3 regions of the Streptomyces sp. NPDC058864 genome follow, and region 2 is predicted to be linked to each of the others. Evidence: riboswitches for the same ligand, from Rfam matches in the RefSeq annotation. Region 2 holds a riboswitch; each other region holds the start of a gene.
What was found. Region 2 has a riboswitch for S-adenosylmethionine ahead of thrC (threonine synthase). Riboswitches for the same ligand answer to the same signal wherever they lie in the genome.
Positions count from the first base shown of each region.

Region 1: linked by a shared signal. The riboswitch ahead of ACFW3D_RS27820 (glutathione S-transferase C-terminal domain-containing protein) and the one ahead of thrC (threonine synthase) in region 2 are both predicted to bind S-adenosylmethionine.
Region 3: linked by a shared signal. The riboswitch ahead of ACFW3D_RS37380 (aminotransferase class V-fold PLP-dependent enzyme) and the one ahead of thrC (threonine synthase) in region 2 are both predicted to bind S-adenosylmethionine.

Region 1 is NZ_JBHYMQ010000044.1:18,791-26,462, forward strand. It holds gene ACFW3D_RS27800 (ABC transporter substrate-binding protein) at 1-1,365, opposite strand, end outside; gene ACFW3D_RS27805 (DsbA family oxidoreductase) at 1,850-2,767, opposite strand; gene ACFW3D_RS27810 (RrF2 family transcriptional regulator) at 2,764-3,198, opposite strand; gene ACFW3D_RS27815 (cupin domain-containing protein) at 3,337-3,843, shown strand; gene ACFW3D_RS27820 (glutathione S-transferase C-terminal domain-containing protein) at 3,915-4,706, opposite strand; SAM riboswitch class IV at 4,907-5,010, opposite strand; SAM riboswitch class IV at 5,181-5,294, shown strand; gene ACFW3D_RS27825 (LLM class flavin-dependent oxidoreductase) at 5,643-6,866, shown strand; gene ACFW3D_RS27830 (NtaA/DmoA family FMN-dependent monooxygenase) at 6,882-7,672, shown strand, end outside.
Region 2 is NZ_JBHYMQ010000008.1:128,447-136,118, reverse strand. It holds gene ACFW3D_RS09370 (hypothetical protein) at 1-472, opposite strand, end outside; gene ACFW3D_RS09365 (DUF397 domain-containing protein) at 577-777, opposite strand; gene ACFW3D_RS09360 (helix-turn-helix domain-containing protein) at 774-1,589, opposite strand; gene ACFW3D_RS09355 (ATP-binding protein) at 1,704-2,096, shown strand; gene ACFW3D_RS09350 (hypothetical protein) at 2,093-2,497, shown strand; gene ACFW3D_RS09345 (alpha,alpha-trehalose-phosphate synthase (UDP-forming)) at 2,529-3,989, opposite strand; gene ACFW3D_RS09340 (glucosyl-3-phosphoglycerate synthase) at 4,250-5,221, opposite strand; SAM riboswitch class I at 5,379-5,506, shown strand; gene thrC (threonine synthase) at 5,525-6,811, shown strand; gene ACFW3D_RS09330 (MoaD/ThiS family protein) at 6,856-7,134, shown strand; gene ACFW3D_RS09325 (cold-shock protein) at 7,559-7,672, shown strand, end outside.
Region 3 is NZ_JBHYMQ010000086.1:24,375-32,046, forward strand. It holds gene qcrB (cytochrome bc1 complex cytochrome b subunit) at 1-1,451, shown strand, start outside; gene trpD (anthranilate phosphoribosyltransferase) at 1,578-2,642, shown strand; SAM riboswitch class IV at 2,770-2,886, shown strand; gene ACFW3D_RS37380 (aminotransferase class V-fold PLP-dependent enzyme) at 3,038-4,429, shown strand; gene ACFW3D_RS37385 (Lrp/AsnC family transcriptional regulator) at 4,426-4,707, opposite strand; gene ACFW3D_RS37390 (rhomboid family intramembrane serine protease) at 4,704-5,483, opposite strand; gene ACFW3D_RS37395 (hypothetical protein) at 5,599-5,850, shown strand; gene ACFW3D_RS37400 (NYN domain-containing protein) at 5,940-7,349, shown strand.

The sequences.
Region 1 (7,672 bases), on a different contig from region 2:
AGCGTCGAAGCCGGCCGGCTCGTAGGGCGTGCTGAGGTTCAGCGGGCCGTTCGGCCCGAAGTGTGCGGTCAGGGTCTGCACGGCGGAGTCGCGGCCCGTTGTGCCGTAGAGCGAGAACGTCAGATCCTTGGCGAAGAAGGGCGTCGCCCAGTTCTTGTCGATCCTGATACGGACGGTGATGCCGACCGCCGCCAGCTGCGACTGCACGATCTCGGCCTGCGGGTCCTCGGCCGGGATGACGAGGTCGAGCTTGATGTCGCCCGCCTTGTGTCCGGCCTCGGCGAGGAGCTTCCGGGATTTCGCCGGGTCGTACGGGTAGGCGTCCCGGGACTGCGGGTCGTAGGCCACGTACCCCTTGGGGAAGGGTTGGTCGGTCGTCTCGCCGTAGCCGAAGGTCAATTTGTCGACGAATTCGCGGCGGTTGACCGCGTGGCGGACGGCGTCGACGACCCTGTCGTCGTCGAACGGCGGCTTGTTGACGTTGAGGCTGAGGTTCGAGGCGTTGAAGCCGGGCTGCACGAAGACGTCCAGGCCGGCCTTCTGGGCGGCGTCCGCCTGACTCGGGTCGAGGTCGGCGAAGTTGTAGACGCCGGTCTGGAGGCCGGAGACGACCGTGGACGCGTCGGGGGCGGAGACGAGTTCCACGCCGTCGATGTGGATGTTCTTCGCGTCCCAGTAGTCCGGGTTCTTCTTCAGCAGCACCTTGGTGCCGGGGACCAGCTGCTCCACCACGAACGGACCAGCGCCGACGGGGCTTTGGTCCAGCTTCCGCGGGTTCGCGGCCGCCTTGGGGCTGGCGATCTGCAGGACGCGCTGACCGAGCAACTGGGGTATCTGGTAGTCGATCTGGGTGAGGTGGACGACCGCGTCCAGTCCGTTCGCGTCCACCGACCCGATCGACGTCAGGTCGCCGAAGAGCGCCGAGTTCTTCTGCTTCTTGGCCCGCTCGATCGCGGCCTTGACCGCCGCGGCGTCGACCGGCTCTCCGTCGCTGAACTTCAGGCCGGGGCGGAGGTGGAAGGTGACCTCGTCGCCCTCGTCGTTGTACTCCCAGCTCCTGGCGAGGTCGGGGACGGCGTTGCCCTTCTCGTCGGTGCGCGTCAACGAGGCGTACACAAGGGCGAGTTCGCGGAACTGGGCACCGCTGCCGGAGACCACCGGGTCCCAGTGGGCGGGGAAGTAGGAGGAGGCCCACTTCAGTGTGGCGCCGCCGGTCGACGCGCCGGCACCACCACCGCAGGCGCCGAGGACGGGGACGAGGACGGAGACGAGGGCGGTCCCGAGGGCCGCGCCGCGCAGCCGGACCGGGCGCCGGGCGGCAGGAGAGGCGGGTCCGGGGCGGCGGGGCGTGAGTCGTCCGGGCATGTGAGTGCTTTCTTCGAGGGCCCCCGGACCGGATCAGGGCAGGCGGGGGCGTGGCGGCGGGCACGGTGCGCACCCGCGCCGGACGCCGTCCCGTGCCGGTGCGGTCGTGCCGACGGGGGCTCGCGAGCAACGTCGGGCACACCGCGCTCAGGGCAGGGCGTTCGGGGGTACGCGGGGGCTCACCGGGATGCGGTGGGAGAAGGCGGCGAAGCGCGGAAGGGGTGGCGCGGGCGGCCGGCGCGGCTCGACGGGGCGGCGGCGCGGCCGGTGCTGACGGATACGGTCAGGCGCCTGTGGGCCGTGGGCGGCCGGTCAGCGACAGAGGGCGCTGCAGGTGCGCCGCAGGTCCACGTAGCGGCACACCACACCGGGGTGCGTCGTGAGCATGCTGTTCATCCTGGCGAGCGCCGAGAGCGGCTGTCAATAGACACCAATTGGTGTCTCATTTGGCGGGACGGCGTCCTGACGGCTGATCAGCGGCCGTTCACCGCAAGCCGAGAGCACCGTGAGCGGTCGCGGGGTGCGTCGCGGCCTCCTCTGGGTGCAGCCACAGCGGACCGTTGCCGGTGTCCACCCGGACCGCCTCCGGCGGTGGCCAGGTCCCCGTCACCAGCACCGCCCGCTCGGGATCGGTGAGGCTGCGGTGGCGCCGCAGCGCCTCGGACGGCGGCAGCGGCTCGGGGGGCCGCAGCAGTCCCGGGGCCGACTCCTCGACGGCCGCGGCGTACTCCTCGTAGGGCCGCCAGCCGGGCACCACGCGCTGCCCGGCCGGGGAGCGCACGAGCAGGGTCGGCAGCGCGTACCGGTGCCCGCCGTCGCCGGTCTCCTTGGCCGCACCGGGATGCGGAGACGGGCTCCGCACCGACAGCACCTCGCGCACCGGGCGACGCGCCTCCGCGCGGTCGGCTCGTACCCGCTCCAGGACGTCGCCGGACGCCGCGTCGGCGGCCAGCCGTACCGGTTCCAGTCCCGGCGTGCCGCGAACCGCGGCGAGCGCGAGCGCGGGCGTGTCGGCGGGCTCGCCGAGTACGAAGACGGTCTCCCGGAGCCGGCGCAGCACCCGCCCGGCCGCCTCCTCGCCCTGCAGTTCGGCGGCCTTGGCGACCAGCGAGGCGGGCCAGGAACTCGCCGCCACCCGGCTCAGACGCTCCGGCCGCGGGGCCCGGGTGTGCGCGCTGATCTCCTGCACGTACCGGGCGTACCAGGCGGTCTCCGCGGCCGGGTCGGGCGCCGGGTCGTCGTCGGCGTCGAACAGGACGCCGTACACCCGGCGCCATCGCACCCGGCCGCCCAGTGCCGCCCGCAGCCTCCGGAACACCGGCTCCGACCCCCAGGCCCACGGGCACAGCGGATCGGTGTACTCCACCACCTCCACGGCCGGCTGCGGAGGTGCCGCCGTCACGCGGCTCCCTTCCGGTCCAGGCCTTCCGCGGCGTCCGCGGGCAGGAGCGAGGCCAGGGTCACCACACCGAGCACCGCCGCCGCCCCCGCCTCGACCTGGCGCCACACCCCGGGCAGACCGGCCGCCGGACCGGGGTAGCCGAGCCCGGCCAGCGACTCGCCCCGCAGGGTGATCAACTCGCCGTCCACGGCGCGTGCCACGTCCAGGAGGGTGATCTCGCCGGCGGGCCGGCCGAGCCAGTAGCCGCCCTCGCAGCCGCGCTGGCTGCGCACCAGCCCGGCCCTGCGCAGCTCGCCCACCACGGACTTCAGGAAGCGGAACGGGATCTGCTGCGCGGAGGCGATGGCCTCGCAGGTCAGGGGGCGGGCAGGCTCACAGGCGAGCTCCAGCAGAGCCCGCGTGGCGTAGTCCGCCTTCGCGGAGATGTGCATGGGCCCATCATGCCCGAACCCGCCCGTACGGCCCGGGGGTTCCGCCGCCGCGCCCGTACATTGCGGCAGCATTGCCGCAGGTGAACCCCAAAGGACACTTCTTGACATCCTTTTCGGGGCCGCCCTAGCGTCCCGGCCATGAGCGAGCCCCTGACGAACCCCGGTGAAGGCTTCCACCCCCATCTCCACGACGCGCCCGGGCACGGGGCGGCGCCCCTGCACACGCGGCTGCACCACATCCGCGCGGACGCCCTGGACGGGGAGACCGCGCAGACCGGCGGGATGCGCAGGTTCGCCGCCGTCAGCGGGCGGACCGTGGGGTCGGAGAAGCTGTGGCTGGGGCAGACCCACGTGGCCCCGGCGACCTCGTCCTCCGACCACCACCACGGCGAGTCCGAGACCGCGATCTACGTGGTGAGCGGGCACCCCGAGTTCGTCTTCCTCGACGACTCGGGCGACGCGCCCGAGGAAGTGCGCCTGCGCACCGCGCCGGGCGACTACGTCTTCGTCCCCCCGTTCGTGCCGCACCGCGAGGAGAACCCGGACCCCGCGGAGGAGGCCGTGGTCGTCATCGCCCGCAGCACCCAGGAGGCGATCGTGGTCAACCTCCCCGGCCTGTACGCCCTTCCGGCCGAGGACGCCTGAGCGGGCCGGCGCGCGCCCCGGGGCCGTCCCCGCTCCAGCCCCGTACGGTGGGAGCGGGGACGGCCCGTGCGTCAGGCGACAGGCGCGAGCGGGGCGGCCGTCCGTTGTGCGTGGAAGGCCGGGTGCGCGTCCAGCCGGGCGAGGTACGCCGTGAGGTGGCCGTAGGGGGAGAGCAGGTCCTTCGCCAGGTGGGCGAGGGCCACCCACACGTCGATGTCCGCGGCGGTCAGCTGTGCGCCCAGTACGTGGGGCCCGCCGTGGGCCAGCCGGTGCTCCAGCAGTCCGAGCGCGGCGTGCACGGTCCGCAGGGCCGTGTCCCGGTCGGGCGGCGCACCGTCCGCGGCCGGTTGCACGGCCCGCGTGATACCCGAGTCGACCGTGTGCCGGACGGCCTCGATGTCGGTCAGGAGCGCCGGTGGACACAGCGGGGTCCCGGAGCCGCACACCTCGGCGCCGAGGCGGCCCGCGAGGTCCCCGAGGATGTCCGGGGTGTGGTTGCTGACGACCCGTCCGGTCCACCGGTCGCACAGCGCGGGCACGGTGAGCGGCCCGTCGTAGCGGTGCCACGTGGCCTCGTACGCCCTGCGCAGTGCCGCGGTCGCCGTGTCGCCGGCCGCCCCTGCCGGGACGGGCGTCGTGACGACGGAGTCCCGCAGCCCCAGCAGGTCGAGGGTGATGGCGACCCGCTGCGAGAGCGGGCACCCCGGTGACAGGAACAACTCGTAGCGGCGCGGCGCCGGATAGAAGCCACCGGCCAGGTCCACTCCGATGCGGCTGCGGAAGCGGTCGGGGCGGGACGTGCGCGGCAGTGCGGAACAGGAGACGTGGAGGCCGGGGTCCTGCGGGATCGTCGTCTCGGTCATGCGCTCTCCAAGGCGTGGCGGGGCCACCGGTCGCCCCATGGGCACCGGCGGCGGGACGGCCGAAGGTCCTGAGCGGGGGTCAGCCGGCCGTGCCGGACGAGCTGCAGACGCGGAGGAAGTCGATGTGCAGGCGGCGGGTGAGGAGAAGGGCTCGTGCCCTGGGCATGTCCACCTCCCCGGCTCGGGGCCCGCTGGACGCGGGACCGCGCTTGCCCCGCCGCACCGGCGGGACCAGGTCGTCACCCGGGGCACCCCACCGCGATGTGAGGGTTGCCGGTCAGCGGGCCGGGGCCGATGACCCACCGTGCCGCGGAGCGGCGTCGGGGGGCGCTGACGATCGTGACCTGCCCATCAGTGTCGAGTCGTCAAACCCCGTGCGTCAAGGCGGTCGTTCACGTCTCATGACACCGCTCACGATGTGAGACGGCGTCGTTGACATTCCCCGCGGGCCGTGCCTAACTTACGCCGCAGATCGGGCATGAGCTCCGGCATGAACCCGGGCTCGCCGGCCGGCGACCTCCGCGTCGCGGTGCGGCGCCCCGGACGACGACCGGACCGTACGTCCGATGACGACGGTGAACGCGAGGCCCCGCGGGGCGGAACGGCGACGGTGACGACGATGCACGCAGCCCCGGGGACGGCCGCACGGCGGCCCCACGGCCGCGTCCCGTCGCATCCACGGCTCCCCCTCGCCGCGCTCCCCGTCCACGGCGCCTCCTGTCGCGCGTGTACCGCGCCCTGTCGCGCCCTCTGTCAAGGCTGACGGCTTCCTGAACCCCGGCGCCCGCCACCGCCGCTGACGCGGTGGCGCGCCCTCCCGCACATGCCCGCTCCGCCCGCCTCTCCGCCCTCTCGCCACGCCCGCCGGCACCCGATCCCGGCGGGGTGCCGCCGCCGCGTGCGCGACCGGGGCGTACCGATCCGCTGGAGTCCCCCATGACCGAACCGTCGCCGCACGCCCCGTTGCACCTCGCCGTGGCCCTCGACGGGGCCGGCTGGCACCCGGCCGCCTGGCGTGAGCCGGAGGCCCGGCCCCGTGAACTGCTCACCGCCCGCTACTGGCAGGACGTGGTCACCGAGGCCGAGCGGGGGCTGCTCGACTTCGTGACGATCGAGGACTCCCTCGGCCCGCAGTCCTCCCACCCCACCGAGCCCGACGGACGCACCGACCAGGTGCGCGGCCGCCTGGACGCCGTCCTGGTCGCCGCGCGCGTGGCTCCCCTGACCCGGCACATCGGTCTCGTGCCGACGGTGGTCGCCACGCACACCGAGCCGTTCCACCTCTCCAAGGCCATCGCCACCCTCGACTACGTGAGCACCGGCCGGGCCGGTCTGCGCGTCCAGGTCTCGGCCAGGCGGAACGAGGCCGCGCACTTCGGCAGGCGCGTCATCCCCCCGTTCGGCGTCGAGGACCTGGACACCCCGGCGGTACGCGAGCTGGTGACCGGCCTCTTCGAGGAGGCGGCCGACCACGTCGAGGTGGTGCGCCGGCTCTGGGACAGCTGGGAGGACGACGCGGAGATCCGCGATGTCGCCACCGGCCGCTTCATCGACCGCGACAAGCTCCACTACATCGACTTCGACGGCCCGTACTTCAGTGTCAAGGGTCCCTCCATCACACCCCGGCCGCCCCAGGGTCAGCCCGTCGTCAGCGCCCTCGCCCACAGCGGCGTGCCGTTCCGGCTCGTCGCCCGCTCCGCCGACATCGGATACGTCACCCCGCACGACGGCGACCAGGCCCGGGTGATCGTCGCCGAGATCCGCGCAGCGCAGCAGGACGCCGGCCGCGAGCGCGAGACCCTGCACGTCTTCGGTGATCTCGTGGTCCTGCTCGACGAGGACGCCGCCGCGGCGCGGGCCCGCCTGGACCGGCTCGACGGACTCGCCGGCACGCCGTACACCAGCGACGCGAGGGTCTTCGCCGGCACTCCCGGGGGCCTCGCCGACCTGCTGCTGGAGTGGCAGCGGGCCGGGCTGACCGGCTTCCGGCTGCGCCCCGCAGTGATCGGCCACGACCTGCCGGCGATCACCCGGGGCCTCGTCCCGGAACTGCGGCGCCGCGGCGCGTTCCGGGACGCCTACGAGGCCCGCACCCTGCGCGGCCTGCTCGGGCTGCCCCGCCCCGCCAACCGCTACACCGCCACCAGCGCGACCGCCTGAGCCGGAGGAACCGCCATGAGCAAGCCCCTGAAGCAGATCCATCTGGCCGCCCACTTCCCCGGGGTCAACAACACCACCGTGTGGAGCGACCCGCAGGCCGGCAGCCACATCGAGTTCGGCTCCTTCGCGCACTTCGCCCGGACCGCCGAACGCGCCAAGTTCGACTTCCTGTTCCTCGCCGAGGGCCTGCGGCTGCGCGAACAGGGCGGCAGGATCCACGACCTGGACGTGGTCGGCCGCCCCGACACCTTCACGGTCCTCGCCGCGCTCGCCGCCGTCACCGAACGCATCGGACTCACCGGCACCATCAACTCCACCTTCAACGAGCCCTACGAGGTCGCCCGGCAGTTCGCCAGCCTCGACCACCTCTCCGCGGGGCGCTCCGCGTGGAACGTCGTCACCTCCTGGGACGCCTTCACCGGGGAGAACTTCCGCCGCGGCGGATTCCTCCCCCAGGAGGAGCGCTACTCCCGCGCGCGGGAGTTCCTCGCCACCGCGGGCGAGCTCTTCGACTCCTGGGGCGGCGACGAGATCCTCGCCGACCGGGCGACCGGCGCCTTCCTGCGCGACGCGCGGGCCGGATCCTTCGTGCACCAAGGTCAGCACTTCGACATCCACGGACAGTTCGACGTCCCGCGCAGCCCCCAGGGGCGCCCCGTGATCTTCCAGGCCGGAGACTCCGAGGAGGGCCGGGAGTTCGCCGCCGCCGACGCGGACGCCATCTTCAGCCGGTACAGCACGTTCGAGGAGGGCCGCGCCTTCTACCGCGACGTCAAGGGCCGGCTGCCCAAGTACGGTCGCAGCCC
Region 2 (7,672 bases):
CGGCCGCCGCGCGGGCGACCAGCGGCCCGTCGGCGAGGGGTTCGGGGTGGGGGGTGTTCTCCTCCACCTTGTTCTCCCCCTTGGGGGATGCGCCGACGGCCCGTACGGACGGCGCACCGGCGGTCAGGATGCCGCCACCCGGAGCCGCGAAGGCCGCCTCGATCTCGGCGGGGTCGCGCAACGGCACATTGGAGACGAGTACCCGGGTGGTCCAGCGGCCGGTCTCGGGGCTCTGGGTGCGGCGGGTGTGCACATAGCCCTCCGCCTCCAGCTGCTGCCGGGCCCGGCGCAGGGCGATGCGCCCCTCGGGCATCTTCTCGCCGATGGACTGCAGGGTCTCCCGGGACCCCTCCGGCAGCGAGAGCGCCCACTGCAGCAGCCGTACGGCGGTGCCGTTCAGGCGCGGATGGCGGATGAGGTCGTTCGGCGTCTGGGAGAAGAAACGGGTCGGCGGGATAGCATGGCGGATCATTTGCGGGGCTCCTCTAGTAAGCCTCGTACGTGTAGGCCCCCGGCCGGTGTTGGAGCACCACTGGGGGCCGCTTCATGCGCTGGGCACGAAGGGTGATCGGCCGATTACTCTACCGGTGTCCCGGTGTTGTCCGCGACGAAGGCGACGAACGCCGCCCACGCCTCGCCGGTGAAGGCCAGTGCGGGCCCGGCGGGGTCCTTGGAGTCCCGTACGTGCACGGCGCCGGGGGCGTGGGCGACCTGCACGCACTGGCCGCCCTCGCTGCCGCTGTAACTGCTGGTGAACCAGGCGAGTCGGGATGTCATAGCTCCCCCGCAATCTGCTCGATCACTCCGGCGGAGTCCCCCACGCTGAGGGCCTGTGAGCGGATCATCGCATAGCGCTGGTGGAGTTTGCTGACCTCGTTCCGGCCGTCCACCAGCACGCTGCGGCCCTGGACTTCGAGATATGCGAGCAGCCGCAGATCCGGGGTCTCCAGCAGCGACATGGGGCCGTCGAAACCGGCGTGCGCCTCGTGGGAGAGCGGCATCACCTGGACCGTGACGTGGCGCAGCGCGGCGGCCTCCAGCAGCCGCGCCAACTGGCGCCGGTGCACGGCCCGTCCGCCGACCGGGCGGCGCAGCACCCACTCCTCGACGACGAAGGCGAGCTGCGGGGCGGGAGCGCGGGTCAGCAGCGACTGCCGCGCCAGCCGGGCGCGTACACGGCGCTCGACCTCCTCCGTCTCCAGGGTGGGGCAGTAGGCGCCGAGCACGACGCGGGCGTAGTCCTCGGTCTGCAGCAGGCCGTTGATGACGTGGGTGTCGTAGGTGTAGAGGCTCACCACCGCCCGCTCCAGCTCCGCGTACTCCTCGAACCAGGAGGGGAACTCGGCCCGTTCCAGATGGCACGCCGCGGACCGCAGCAACCCGCCGCCGTCGCCCAGCAGGGCTCCCGCCCTCTCCACGAACGCCGGAGGCGGCATCCGCTCGCCGCGCTCGATCTTGACGACCAGCGACTTCGAGTAGCCCACGTGCGCGGCCAGTTCGTCCGCCGAGACCCCGCGGGCCTCCCGCAGTGACCGCGCCACGGAGCCGAACATCCGCATGCTGGCCGAGCCCTCGCCCTTCGCGGACACGGCACCACCTCCCGGTACACACGCCGTACACAGCCGCGGACCGGTCCCGACACAACTGATCCGTGGTCAGATCCGCCCTGGTCAGGCTAGCGACGGCAGGGAACCGTTGGACGCATGACGCAGGAATCTCCACCCACGGCGGCGATGCGCGTCGTCGCCGAGCCCGCCCGCATCGCCGAGGTCCGCCGGGCCGTACGCGAACAGCTCCGCGCCTGGGGGCGCGAGGACCTGGCGCCCGCCGCCGCGCTGTGCGTCACGGAGATACTCGCCAACGTGCACCGGCACGCGGGCTCCCCGGAGTGCGAACTGACCCTGGACGACCTGGCCGCGGAGGGGGTGCGGGCCGCGGTCAGCGACCGCTCCCCCGTCCTGCCGGTCCCGGCTCCCGGGCCGCCGGACTGGGCGGCCGAACGCGGGCGCGGCCTGCACCTGATCGCGGCGGCGGCTTACCGGTGGGGCGTCCGGCCGACGCCCGACGGCAAGCAGGTGTGGGTGGTGCTGCGGTGAGGCTCGCCTCGTGGACCTGGCTGGACGACACGGCGTTCGGGCCGGTGGCGTTCCTGCTGCTGGCCCATCCGCACGGGAGCGGCACGGCGGAACTCGCCGCCCTCCTCGGGCTCGCCGAGCCGGGGCGGCGGCTGCCGGAGCTCGGCGAGCGGATCACCGTCCCGCGTCCCGGGCGGGCCACGGTGTGCGGCGCGGACGGCGGGGCGCTGCTGGAGGTCGCGGCCGGGGAGCGGTGGTCCGCCTTCGTCGCGGGCGGCGGACCGGTCGCGCTCGTCGTGGGGCTCGACCCGCTCGCCCGCCGCGCACCGCTGCCGGAGGTCGAGGTGTACCTGGCCCTGGGCACGACCGCCGGGCGCATCCGGCTGGGGATCAGCCGGCGGGCACCCTCACCTCCCCGCTGACCGCGCCGCGCGCGCCGGCGCCGGGCGAGGTTCAGCCCAGCGCCCGCAGCTGGTCCAGGAACCACTGCTGCGGGGGGAGCGCCGTCGAGGCGGCCACCAGCCGCTTGGTGGCCTCGGCCCGCTCGCCGTGCGACACGGACAGCGCCTGGTGGAGGGCGTTCGCCGTGGCCCGGATGTCGTAAGGGTTGACCACGAACGCGTCGTCGGCGAGCTCCTCGTACGCCCCCGCCTCGCGGGAGAGCACCAGCGCCACGCCGTCGTCCGAGACGACCGGGATCTCCTTGGCCACCAGGTTCATGCCGTCGCGGATCGGGTTGACCAGCGCGACGTCCGCCAGGCGGTAGGCGGCCAGGGAGCGCGCGAAGTCGTCCTTGACGTGCATGACCACCGGCTGCCAGCCCGGCGTCGCGAACTCCTCGTTGATCTCCTCGGCGAGGTCGGAGACCTCGTCGGTGTACTCCCGGTAGACGGCCAGGTCGTGGCGGGAGGGGTAGGCGAAGGCGATGTGCACCACGCGCCCCTGCCATTCGGGGTGGTCGCGCAGCAGCTGCGCGTACGCGAGCAGGCCGCGCACGATGTTCTTCGACAGCTCGGTGCGGTCCACGCGCACGATGACCTTGCGGTCCGGGCCGCCGACCGCCTCCCGCAGCGCCGCCAGGCGCTCCTCCACGTCCGGCCGGTGCGCCCGCTCCCGCAGGAAGTCGGCGTCCGCGCCGAGGCCGTGCACCCCGATGCGCGTGGTGCGGCCCCGGTGGGTGATCGTCAGGCTGCCCGCGTCGCGGATGACGGACGCGCCCAGCACGTCGGCGCAGCACGCGGCGAAGGCGTCCGCCCAGCGGCGGGTCAGGAAGCCCGCCCGGTCGGCGCCGAGGATGCCGCTCAGCACCTCCGCGGCGACGTCGTCCGGCAGCAGGCGGAAGTAGTCCGGCGGGGCCCACGGGGTGTGCGAGAAGTGGCCGATGCGCAGGTCCGGGCGGCGGGAGCGGAGCAGCTGCGGCACCAGCGCCAGGTGGTAGTCCTGCACCAGCACGGCCGCGCCCTGGCCGGCCTCTTCGGCGAGCGCGTCGGCGAAGGCGGCGTTGTACGCCACGTACGCCGCCCACTGCTCGCGGAAGTCCTCGTCGAAGACGGGCTCCAGCGGGGTCTGGAACAGCATGTGGTGGACGAACCACAGGACCGAGTTGGCGATGCCGTTGTAGGCCGAGGCGAAGGTGTCCGCCGGGATGTCCAGCATCCGTACGTGCTGGCCGCCGGTGTCGGCGGTGGGCAGCCGGCCCGTGCCCCCGGTGCTGCGAAGCACGGCGGCCCGGTCCCCCTCGCCCAGGGCCGCGCAGACCCAGACGGCGTCCGCGTCCGGCCCGATCGCGCTCAGGCCCGACACGAGTCCGCCGCCGCCGCGGCGGGAGGTGAGCGTGCCGTCCTCGCGGAGGCTGTACGACACGGGGCCGCGGTTGGACGCGACCAGAACGCGCGCGGCATGCGATGCGACCATGCGGCCAGCCTAGCCACGCATGCCTGACCGCAAACGTACGAGCTAGCCCAGCCGGGGGTTTCCGGCCGTGACCCGTTGCGGGTCGGCCGCTTGCCCCACGACGGCGCCGCACCTGTGCGGTACCGCGGGTGTCGTTGGCGTATTCACGCCGGTGGTGGGGGTGTGCCGACCTGTTCCGCCTTGCGGAACGACTTCCCACAACCCCCGGACGCCGGGCACCGGCCTCCGGCGGGCGGCCGACCCGCAACCGGGTCCCTGCGTCACGCCACCGCGCGGCGGCGGGCGTACTCGGGGACCGTCCGCATCGGGGGGCGCTCCTCCGTCGCGACCTCGTGGACCCGCGGCTCGAAACCGCCTCCCGGCGCACGGTCGAACTGCGTGAGGACGGGCCGCACGAGATGGCCCCGCGCCAAGCGGATCTGCGCCGTCCGGTAGATCGCCGCCGCCATGCGGCCCAGCGCCTGGCCGTCCTGGTGGCGGTGGTGCCGGACGCCGACGTCGACCTGGGCCAGCGCGTCGAGCCCGACCGTGTTGAGCGCGTCCACCAGCAGCCCGAGCTCCACCCCGTACCCCACGGGGAACGGCAGCCGCTCCAGCAGCGAGCGCCGCGCCGCGTACTCGCCGCCCAGCGGCTGGACGAACCCGGCCAGCTGCGGCCAGTGCAGGTTGAGCAGCGGCCGCGCGACCAGCTCCGTCACCCGGCCGCCGCCGGCCGGGACGACCGTTCCGCCGGTCTCCAGGGGCCGGTCGTACATCGCCTTGACCAGCTGCAGGTCCGGGTCCGTGAGCAGCGGCCCGACGATCCCCGACACGAAGCGCGCGTCGAACTCCCGCAGGTCGGAGTCGACGAAGCAGACGATCTCCCCGCGCGTCACGAGCAGCGAGCGCCACAGCACCTCGCCCTTGCCTGGCAGCGCGGGCAGCCGGGGGAGCACCTCGTCCCGGTGGACGACGACCGCGCCCGCGGCCGCCGCGACCTCGGCCGTGCGGTCGGTCGACCCGGAGTCCAGCACGACCAGTTCGTCGACCAGCGGGACCGCCTCGCTCATCAGCTCGCGGCGGATCGTCCCGACGATCTCCCCGACCGTGGCCTCCTCGTCGAGGGCGGGCAGCACGACGCTGACCGTGCCGCGCGAGCCCGCGGCGCGCTTGGCGGCGAGCAGTTGCGGCAGCGGCCTGTGGTCGGCGGTCCAGGACCGCCGTTGCAGCCAGCCGGCCACCTCGTCGAGCACCGGGTTGCTCCGTTTCTGCCCGTCTCGCAGGACGGACGGCCCATGACCAGGTTCGAGGTCGTCGGTTACAGTCTTGAACACGAGGCATGACCATCGTATGTCCACGGTGATCGCGCCCCGTCCGACAAATGCCCGGGCAGTGCGCCCGGCGCCATACCGCTCATCCAGAGGGGCAGAGGGAACGGCCCGTTGAAGCCCCGGCAACCCTCCCGCCGACCGCGAGGTCCAGGTGGGGAAGGTGCCAATTCCGTCTCACGGCGAGATGCGTCGTGAGGAAGATGAGGAGAAAGGGCCTCGCCTGACATGGCTGCGCAATCCGTTGCATCCGCGTCCACCGATTCCGCCTTCGGCCCCGCGTCCGCGCTCTCCTGCCGCGAGTGCGGCGAGCGCTTCCCGCTGGAGCCCCTCTTCGCCTGCGAGGCCTGTTTCGGGCCGCTCGAAGTGGCGTACGACCTTCCGGGCGGCGACCCCGAGACCCTCCGCAAGCGGATCGAGTCCGGGCCGGACAACATCTGGCGCTACGCGCCGCTGCTGCCCGTCCCCGCGGACGTGGCCTCCAAGCCCAACCTCAACCCGGGCTTCACCAAGCTGGTCAAGGCCGACAACCTCGCCCGCGAACTGGGCGTCACCGGCGGCCTGCACATCAAGGACGACTCCGGCAACCCGACCCACTCCTTCAAGGACCGGGTCGTCGCCATCGCCCTGGAGGCCGCCCGCACCTTCGGCCTCACCACCCTGTCCTGCTCCTCCACCGGCAACCTGGCCGGCGCCGTGGGCGCCGCGGCCGCCCGGGCCGGCTTCCGCTCCTGCGTGTTCATCCCGCACGACCTGGAGGAGGGCAAGGTCGTCATGGCCGCGGTCTACGGCGGTCAGCTGGTCGGCATCGAGGGCACCTACGACGACGTCAACCGCTTCTGCAGCGAGCTGATCGGCGACCCGATCGGCGAGGGCTGGGGCTTCGTCAACGTCAACCTGCGCCCCTACTACGGCGAGGGCTCCAAGACGCTCGCCTACGAGATCTGCGAGCAGCTGGGCTGGCGCCTGCCGGACAACATCGTCATCCCGATCGCCTCCGGCTCGCAGCTGACGAAGATCGACAAGGGCCTGCGGGAGCTGATCGCGCTCGGTCTGGTGGAGGAGAAGCCGTACCGCATCTACGGCGCCCAGGCCGAGGGCTGCTCCCCGGTCTCCACCGCCTTCAAGGCCGGCCACGACGTGGTGCGTCCGCAGAAGCCGAACACCATCGCCAAGTCGCTCGCCATCGGCAACCCGGCCGACGGTCCGTACGTGCTGGACATCGCCCGGCGTACGGGCGGCGCCGTGGAGGACGTCACCGACGAGCAGGTGGTGGACGCCATCAAGCTGCTCGCCCGGACCGAGGGCATCTTCGCCGAGACGGCCGGCGGCGTGACGGTCGGCGTGCTGCGCAAGCTCATCGAGACCGGGCAGCTCGACCCGGCCGGGGAGACCGTCGTCCTCAACACCGGCGACGGCCTCAAGACGCTGGACGCCGTCGCCCCGACCTCCCGCCCCACGGCCACCATCCGCCCGAGCCTCGACGCGTTCCGCGCCGCCGGCCTGGCCGGCTGACCCCACCGCACCGGCTGACCCAGACTGAAGGTGAACCCCGCATCATGAGCGCTACCGTCCGCATCCCGACCATCCTCCGCACCTACACCGGCGGCCGGGCCGAGGTCCCGGCCGAGGGCGGCACCCTGGCCGAGGTCATCGACTCGCTGGAGCTGAACCACCCCGGCATCTCCGCGCGGGTCCTGGACGACACGGGCAAACTGCGCCGTTTCGTCAACGTCTACGTGAACGACGACGACGTCCGCTTCTCCGAGGGCCTGCAGACCTCGGTGGGCGAGGGTGCGTCCGTCTCGATCATCCCGGCGGTGGCCGGGGGCTGCTGAGCCGCACGGCCCGCGGGCGACAGGGGTGCCGGGTACGTCCCGGCACCCCTGTGTGCTTCAGCGGTAGTTGAAGGGCTGTACAGTTGCCCTGAGCGGCCCGCAACTCCCTGCAACGCTCTGCGCAAGCCCCCTTTACCGGGGCGGCCTTGTCGACGATTTATCGCCAAATTCACGCGATGTTTGTCGCGTTGGCGGCTTATGTCCGGTCCGAGTTGCCCCGGATTATTCACCGATCAGGCTCTTCTTCCGATTCCCTGTGCCCGGAATTCTCGTCCGATTGACCTGTTGCAGACAGCGTCCGGACAGATACATTCAGCCGCGGTCGACGCGTTCCGGCGCACGCCCCCTTGGCTGTAGGGGGTGAGGTCTGACCCGGGTCCGCGAGGTGCGGGTCTGCGAAGGGCCAGCAATAGGGGAGTTAGGAATGGCTCAGGGCACCGTCAAGTGGTTCAACGCGGAGAAGGGCTACGGCTTCATCGCGGTCGACGGTGGTGCGGACGTCTTCGTGCACTACAGCGCGATCCAGATGGACGGCTAC
Region 3 (7,672 bases), on a different contig from region 2:
TCCTGACCGGCGTCTACCTGACGCTGTTCTTCCACCCGGCGATGAACGAGGTCGTCTACGACGGCTCCTACGCGCCGCTGCAGGGCATCACGATGTCCGAGGCGTACGCGTCGACCCTGCACATCAGTTTCGACGTGCGCGGCGGTCTGCTGGTCCGGCAGATCCACCACTGGGCGGCCATCGTCTTCGTGGCCGCGATGCTCGTGCACATGATGCGCATCTTCTTCACCGGTGCGTTCCGCAAGCCGCGCGAGATCAACTGGGTCTTCGGCTTCTTGCTGCTCTTCCTCGGCATGTTCGACGGCTTCATGGGCTACTCGCTGCCGGACGACCTGCTGTCGGGCACCGGCATCCGCTTCATGGAAGGCGCCGTGCTGTCCGTGCCGATCGTCGGCACGTACCTCTCGTTCTTCCTCTTCGGCGGTGAGTTCCCCGGCACCGACATCGTGCCGCGGTTCTACACGATCCACGTGCTGCTGATCCCGGGCATCATGGCGGGCCTGCTGGTGGCCCACCTGATCCTGGTCTTCTACCACAAGCACACGCAGTGGGCCGGCCCCGGCAAGACGGAGAAGAACGTCGTCGGCATGCCGTTCTTCCCGGTCTACACGGCCAAGGCGGGCGGCTTCTTCTTCGTGGTCTTCGGTGTCATCGCGGCCATGTCCGCGCTGGTCTCCGTGAACCCGGTGTGGGCCTACGGTCCCTACCGGCCGGACCAGGTGTCGACCGACGCCCAGCCCGACTGGTACATGGGCTTCTCCGAGGGCCTGATCCGCATCATGCCGGGCTGGGAGATCAACCTCTGGGGCCACACGCTCGTCCTGGGCGTGTTCATCCCGCTGGTGATCTTCCCGCTGGTCCTGGGCTTCATGGGTGTCTACCCGTTCCTGGAATCCTGGGTCACCGGTGACAAGCGCGAGCACCACCTGCTCGACCGCCCGCGCAACCGCCCCGTCCGCACGGGCATCGGCGCCGCCTGGATCAGCCTCTACCTGATCCTGCTCGTCGGCGGCGGCAACGACCTCTTCGCGACCCGCTTCCATCTGTCGATCAACGCGATCACCTGGGTGGTCCGGATCTCGTTCTTCGTGCTGCCGGTGCTGGTCTTCTTCGTCACCAAGCGGATCTGCCTGGGTCTGCAGCGGCGCGACCGGGACAAGGTGCTGCACGGTCGCGAGACCGGCATCATCAAGCGGCTCCCGCACGGTGAGTTCATCGAGATCCACGAGCCGCTGGAGCAGGGCGCGCTGTTCAAGCTCACCCAGCACGAGCAGCCCAAGCCGCTCGACATCGGCCCCGAGGTCGACGAGAACGGCGTGGAGAAGAAGGTCGGCCCCACGGCGAAGCTGCGCGCGAAGCTGTCCCGCGGCTACTACGGCGAGGGAACGCAGATCGACAAGCCCACGGTCGAGGAGTACGAGGAGATCACGAGCGGCCACGGTCACCACTGATCACTGAAGCTGTGCCACCGGGCAGGGCCCCGTCCATCCGATGGACGGGGCCCTTTCCCGTTCCCCCGCGCCGATAGGCTGGAGCCGAAGGTTTCCCGCCGCACGTCAGACCCCATGGAGTGGACCATGAGCGTTGTGAACCCCGCCGGAGGCGCATCAGTGGCGGGCGGCTCCTGGCCCGACGTCCTGGGCGCGCTGCTGAACGGCAAGGACCTGACGGCCGCGGAAACGGCGTGGGCGATGGACCGGATCATGAGCGGGGAGGCCTCGGACGCCCAGGTCGCCGGTTTCATGGTGGCCCTGCGCGCCAAGGGGGAGACCGTCGAGGAGGTCACCGGCCTCGTCGAGTCGATGTACGCGCACGCGACGCCGCTGCACGTCCCGGGTCCCGCCGTGGACATCGTCGGCACGGGCGGCGACCGCGCCAGGACGGTGAACATCTCCACGATGTCCGCCATCGTCATCGCCGGCGCGGGCGCCAAGGTCGTCAAGCACGGCAACCGCGCGGCCAGCAGCGCCAGCGGCGCCTCCGACGTCCTGGAGAAGCTGGGCATCAACCTGGACCTGCCCGCCGACCGCGTGGCGAAGGTCGCCGAGGACACCGGGATCACCTTCTGCTTCGCGGCGAAGTTCCACCCCGCGATGCGGTTCGCCGCCCCGGCCCGCCGCGACCTGGGCATCCCCACCTCGTTCAACATCCTCGGCCCGCTGACCAACCCGGCCCGGGTGGGGGCCTCCGCCGTGGGGTGCTTCGACACCCGGATGGCCGGTCTGATCGCCGGTGTGCTGGCCCGCCGCGGCTCCTCCGCGCTGGTGTTCCGCGGCGACGACGGGCTGGACGAGCTCACCGTCACCGCCACCTCGCAGGTGTGGGTGGTGCGTGACGGGAAGGTCGAGCAGGAGTCCTTCGACCCGCGCGACGTCGGCATCGAACTGGTGCCGATCGAGGCGCTGCGGGGCGCGGACGCCGCGTACAACGCCGACGTGGCCCGGCGGCTGCTGGCCGGCGAGACCGGCCCGGTCCGTGACGCGGTGCTGCTCAACTCGGCGGCCGCGCTGGTGGCGCTGGAGGGCGCGGGCGGTCCGCTGACCGACCGGCTCGCGGCCGGGATCGCCCGGGCGGCCGAGTCGATCGACTCGGGGGCGGCCGCGCGCACGCTCGAGCGGTGGGCCGCGGCAACGCACGCGTAGTCACCGGGAACACCGCGGAGGGCCGGGGCAGTTGCCCCGGCCCTCCGTGCCGTCCGCCGCGGGGCGGACCGTCCGGGATGCGGACCGCGGCTTGCGGCGCCGCGCCCGTGTGGCATGATGCTGCGCAGGTCACGAGTGACAGCGAAACGGCCCCGGCCCGCTGTCCGGCAACCCTCCTTCCGTGGCGGGGTGCCCCGGGTGATGACCAGGCCGCAGGCAGCGAGGTCTGCGGCAAGCGCGGTCAGAGGAGTTCCTCCATGAGCAAGCGAATGCGCTAGGGCCTCGGGGCCCTCAGCCGTCTTCCCACCCTCCCCGGGCGTCCGCCCGTCGTGCCGAGGGCTTTCCCGTCATCACTGACGTACCTTCACTCCCGCCTGCTCCCAGGAGACTTCGCCATGTCGCCGCGCCCTGCCCTGCCCTCGTCCGTCCACGCCCCGCTGCCCGTCCTCGGACGCGAGGTCCTCGTGCCGCTCGTGACCGGGGGCGAGGTGGGTTACGCCGCCCTCGACTACGCGGCCAGCGCGCCCGCGCTGCAGCGGGTCTGGGACGACGTCGCCGCCTACGCGCCCTACTACGGCAGTGTCCACCGGGGGGCCGGCTACCTCTCGCAGCTGTCGACGGACCTGTTCGAGCAGAGCCGGGCCACGGTCGCGGAGTTCCTCGGCTGTCGCCCCGGCGACCAGGTGATCTTCACCCGGTCGACCACCGACTCGCTGAACCTGCTGGCCGCCGCGGTGCCGGCCGGTACGAGCGTGTTCGTCTTCGAGACCGAGCACCACGCGTCCCTGCTGCCGTGGCGGGACGCCGACGTCACCTACCTCGGCGCCCCCCGCACCCCGGACGAGGCGGTGGCGGCGCTGGAGCGGGCGCTGGCCGCCCGGGCGGCGGACGGACCGGCGCTGGTCTGCGTGACCGGGGCGTCCAACGTCACCGGCGAGCTGTGGCCGGTGCGGGAGCTGGCCGCGGCGGCCCACGCGCACGGCGCCCGCATCGTGCTGGACGCGGCGCAGCTCGCCCCGCACCACCCGGTGGACATCGCGGAACTCGACGTGGACTGGGTGGCCTTCTCCGGGCACAAGCTGTACGCGCCGTTCGGCTCTGGAGTGCTCGCAGGCCGCGCCGACTGGCTGCGCGCGGCCGAGCCCTACCTGGCCGGCGGCGGCGCCTCCCGGCGGGTGGCCCGGCGAGCGGACGGCGGGGTGGACGTCGACTGGCACACCACGGCCGCCCGGCACGAGGCCGGCTCGCCCAACGTCATCGGCGCCTACGCGATCGCCTCGGCCTGCCGGGCGCTGACGGAGGCCGGCTTCGACGGGCTGGTCGAGCGGGAGCAGGCGCTGGTGGCCCGGGTGCGGGCCGGACTGGCGCAGGTGCCCGAGGTGAAGGTGCTCTCGCTGTTCGGCGACGACGCCCCCCGGGTCGGCGTCATCTCCTTCGTCGTCGAGGGCTGGAACAGCTCGCACTTCGCTGCGGCGCTCTCCGCCGAGTACGGGATCGGCGTGCGCGACGGCCTCTTCTGCGCGCACCCCCTGGTGCGCACCCTGCTCGGCGGCACCGACCGGGAGCCGGGCGAGTGCGGGGCCCCCGAGGCCGCCCCGGGCGAACCTTCGCTCAACGCCATCCGGGTCTCCTTCGGCGCGGGCACCCCGGACGAGCACGTGGAACGCTTCGTCGACGCGGTGCGCGAGCTCGTGACGGAGGGCGCCAAGTGGCGTTACCGCACCGAGGACGGCCGCTGCGTGCCGGACCGGGACCAGGCCCTGGCCCAGTCCCCGGCCCAGGGCTAGGCGTCCAGGCCGATGGCGAAGGCCGTCTCGAGGTCGTGCTGGGAGTAGGTGCGGAACGCCACGTGCGTGTCCGTGGCCTCGACGCCGGGGATCTTGCTGATCCGGCCCGGGATGACGTCCGCGAGCTCGTCGTGCCGGGCCACCCGCACCATGGCGACCAGGTCGTACGTTCCCGTGACGGAGTAGACCTCGCTGACGCTGTCGAGCGCGGCGATGGACTCCGCGATCTCGGGGATACGGTCGACGCTGGTCTTGATGAGCACGATCGCGGTGATCACGGTTGCGGGTCTCCTTGGGTCGCCCTTGCTGCGGGCTCAAGCTTAGGCGTTGCGCGGTAGCACACCCACGCGCACAGGAAGCCGAAGACGAAGCCGGTGATGTGGGCCAGGTAGGCCACCCCGGGACCCGTCTGCTGGATCTCGCCGGCGAGCCACTGCAGCACGAACCAGAAGATCAGCACCATCCAGGCCGGGAAGCGCAGCGGCAGGAAGAAGAGGAAGGGGAAGACGCTGGTCACCCGGGCCTTGGGGTAGAGGTAGAGGTACGCGCCGAGCACCCCGGAGATCGCCCCGGACGCACCGACCAGGGTCTGGGTGGAGGAGGAGTGCCCGAGCGCGTAGCCGTACGTCGCCAGGTAGCCCGAGGCGATGTAGAAGAACAGGAAGCGGAAGCGGCCCATGCGGTTCTCGACGTTGTCGCCGAAGACCCAGAGGAAGAGCATGTTGCCGAGCAGGTGGAACCAACCGCCGTGGACGAACAGCGCGGTGAGCACCGACACGAAGGGCGGGACGGCGAAGGACCGCAGCGGCGGGCAGCCGTCCGGCATCGGCACCTGCGCCAGGGGGATCCGGCCGTGCCAGAGTTCGGCCGGGATGACACCCCAGCGGGCGAAGTACGACGCCTGGGAGCACACCTGATCGTGGCCCATGCCGTACACGAGGTTGAGCCCTGAGGACGGGCTGACGAGGAAGAGCAACGCGCACAACCCGATCAGGGCGTACGTCACCACGGGTGTGCGGTGGACGGGGTTCTTGTCGTACACCGGGATGACCATGGACCGATCATGACGGAACGGGTGTAACGGTCGCCGGGCGCCTCGCCGCAGCGCGCGGTACCACCGAGGCCGTAGGGTGACCGGAACGCATTCCGCGCGACCGAGGAGACGACCGATGCCGGTGCCCCTGCCGACCGCCACGACCCGTTGGCGTTGCACCCTGTGCGGCAATCTGACCCGGTTCGACGTCACCCGTTCCAGCAAGGTCGTCGAGTACGTCCACCTGGACCTGGCGGGGGAGCCCTCGGTCGAGGAGCGCGAGGTGGTCAGCGAGACCGTGGAGTCGGTGCGCTGCCGCTGGTGCAACGCCGTGGACCAGGTCGAGCTGGTCGACCGCCCCGACGCGGCGGCGGCGGCGCAGGCCTGAGCGCCGCCGGGGACAATAGAAGAATGCGGCGCGGCCAGAGAGCTTGAAGGAGGCCGGGGAGGCGCCCACGGACTGGACGGGAGTGACGGGTGGACGGGACCGGCGGTAACCCGGGCCGCGGCGACGAAGCGGCCGTGCCCGAGGCTGCGGCTTCGGCTGCGCCGGAGGAGTCCGTCCACGGCGAGTCGCTGGACCGTCCGCTGCCCGAGGGAGTCCGGCACCGCGTGGTCGCCCTGGCGGCCGAGGCGTTCGGCGGGCTGACCCCGGCCGAGCTGCCCGCCGTCCTGCGGCCGTACGCCCGGTTCACCCCGAGCCGCCGCGCCAAGTTCGCCGCGACCGCGCTGGCCACGGCCCTGGAGGGCGACCCGTCCTTCCGGCAGCGCGTGGGCGCCCGGCTGCGCGAGTCCGAGCCGGAGCTGTGCGAGGCGCTGGACGCCGGCACTCCGCCCCCCGCGGTCGACCCGCTGGACGTGGCGGCCGCCGCCTACCTGCTGCGTCCCGCCGGCTGGGCCAAGCTGGTGGCCGCGGCGGGCGAGGAGGCGCAGCGGGTCAGCGCCGAACGGGCGGGCGAGGAGGCGCAGCGCGAGCTGCGGCAGCTGAAGGCGGAACTGGACGAGGTCCGGACGCTGGCCCGTACCGAGGCCGTGCGGGTCCGCACCGAACTGGACGCGGCCCGCAAGGAGGCCGAGTCGCTGCAGCGCAAGCTGCGGAGCGCGGCGAGCGACGTGAAGCGGGCCGAGGCCGCGCTGCGCAAGGTCGAGCACGAACTGGACGAGACGCGTGCGGCCGCGGCCGCGGAGAAGGCGTCGGCGGACGGCGAGGCACGACGGCTGCGGGCCCGGCTCGCCGAGGCCGAGCAGGCCGTCGAGGCCTCCCGCCGGGCGGCCCGGGAGGGCCGCAGCACCGAGGACATGCGCCTGCGGCTGCTGCTGGACACCGTGCTCGACGCCGCCTCGGGACTGCGCCGGGAGCTGGCGCTGCCGCCGCGCGACACCCTGGGCGCCCGGCCCGCGGACACCGTCGAGGCGGTGACGCCGGGGGCGATCAGTCCGAAGGACATCGCGCGGCGCGCCCTGTCCGAGGACGACCCGGCACTGCTGGACCAGCTGCTGGCGCTGCCCCAGTCCCATCTGGTGGTCGACGGCTACAACGTCACCAAGACCGGTTATCCGGCGCTGCCGTTGGAGAAGCAGCGGCTGCGGCTGCTGGGCGGGCTGGCGGTGCTGGCGGCGCAGAGCGGCTCCGAGGTCACCTGCGTCTTCGACGGCGCCGATCTGGACGCCCCGGTGCTGCTCGCACCGCCGCGCGGCGTGCGGGTGCTGTTCAGCAAGGCCGGTGAGACGGCGGACGAGTTGATCCGACGTCTGGTTCGGGCGGAACCTCCCGGTCGTCCGATTGTGGTGGTTTCTTCCGATCGCGAAGTTGCTGACGGTGTGGCCCGTGCCGGCGCCCGCCCGGTCGCATCCACCCTGCTGCTGAAGCGACTTGCCCGGGTGTGACCTGGAGCACACCGTGGGGCGGGTGGGGCGCTTTTCGTGGACTCAGCGTCAACTCGTCATCACTGCACGTGCGATGTATGTAAAGAAAACGCAGCCGAGCGACTTTTTTTCTTCAGGGATTTGATCCGATCACAAGATGGTCACTAGGGTCGTGCCTCGAACCTCTGCCCAGTCGATCATCCAGCCCGGATGGCGGTGGAGGTCCCGCCGATCTGAAGTGCCGTGCGTACGACGGGGGACGCCGACACTCAGGGCCGGGGAACGCAGTTCCCGATGCATGCGGCAGGCGGCTGGAGGAAGAAGGAGCTCGCCCGAGTGGCGTC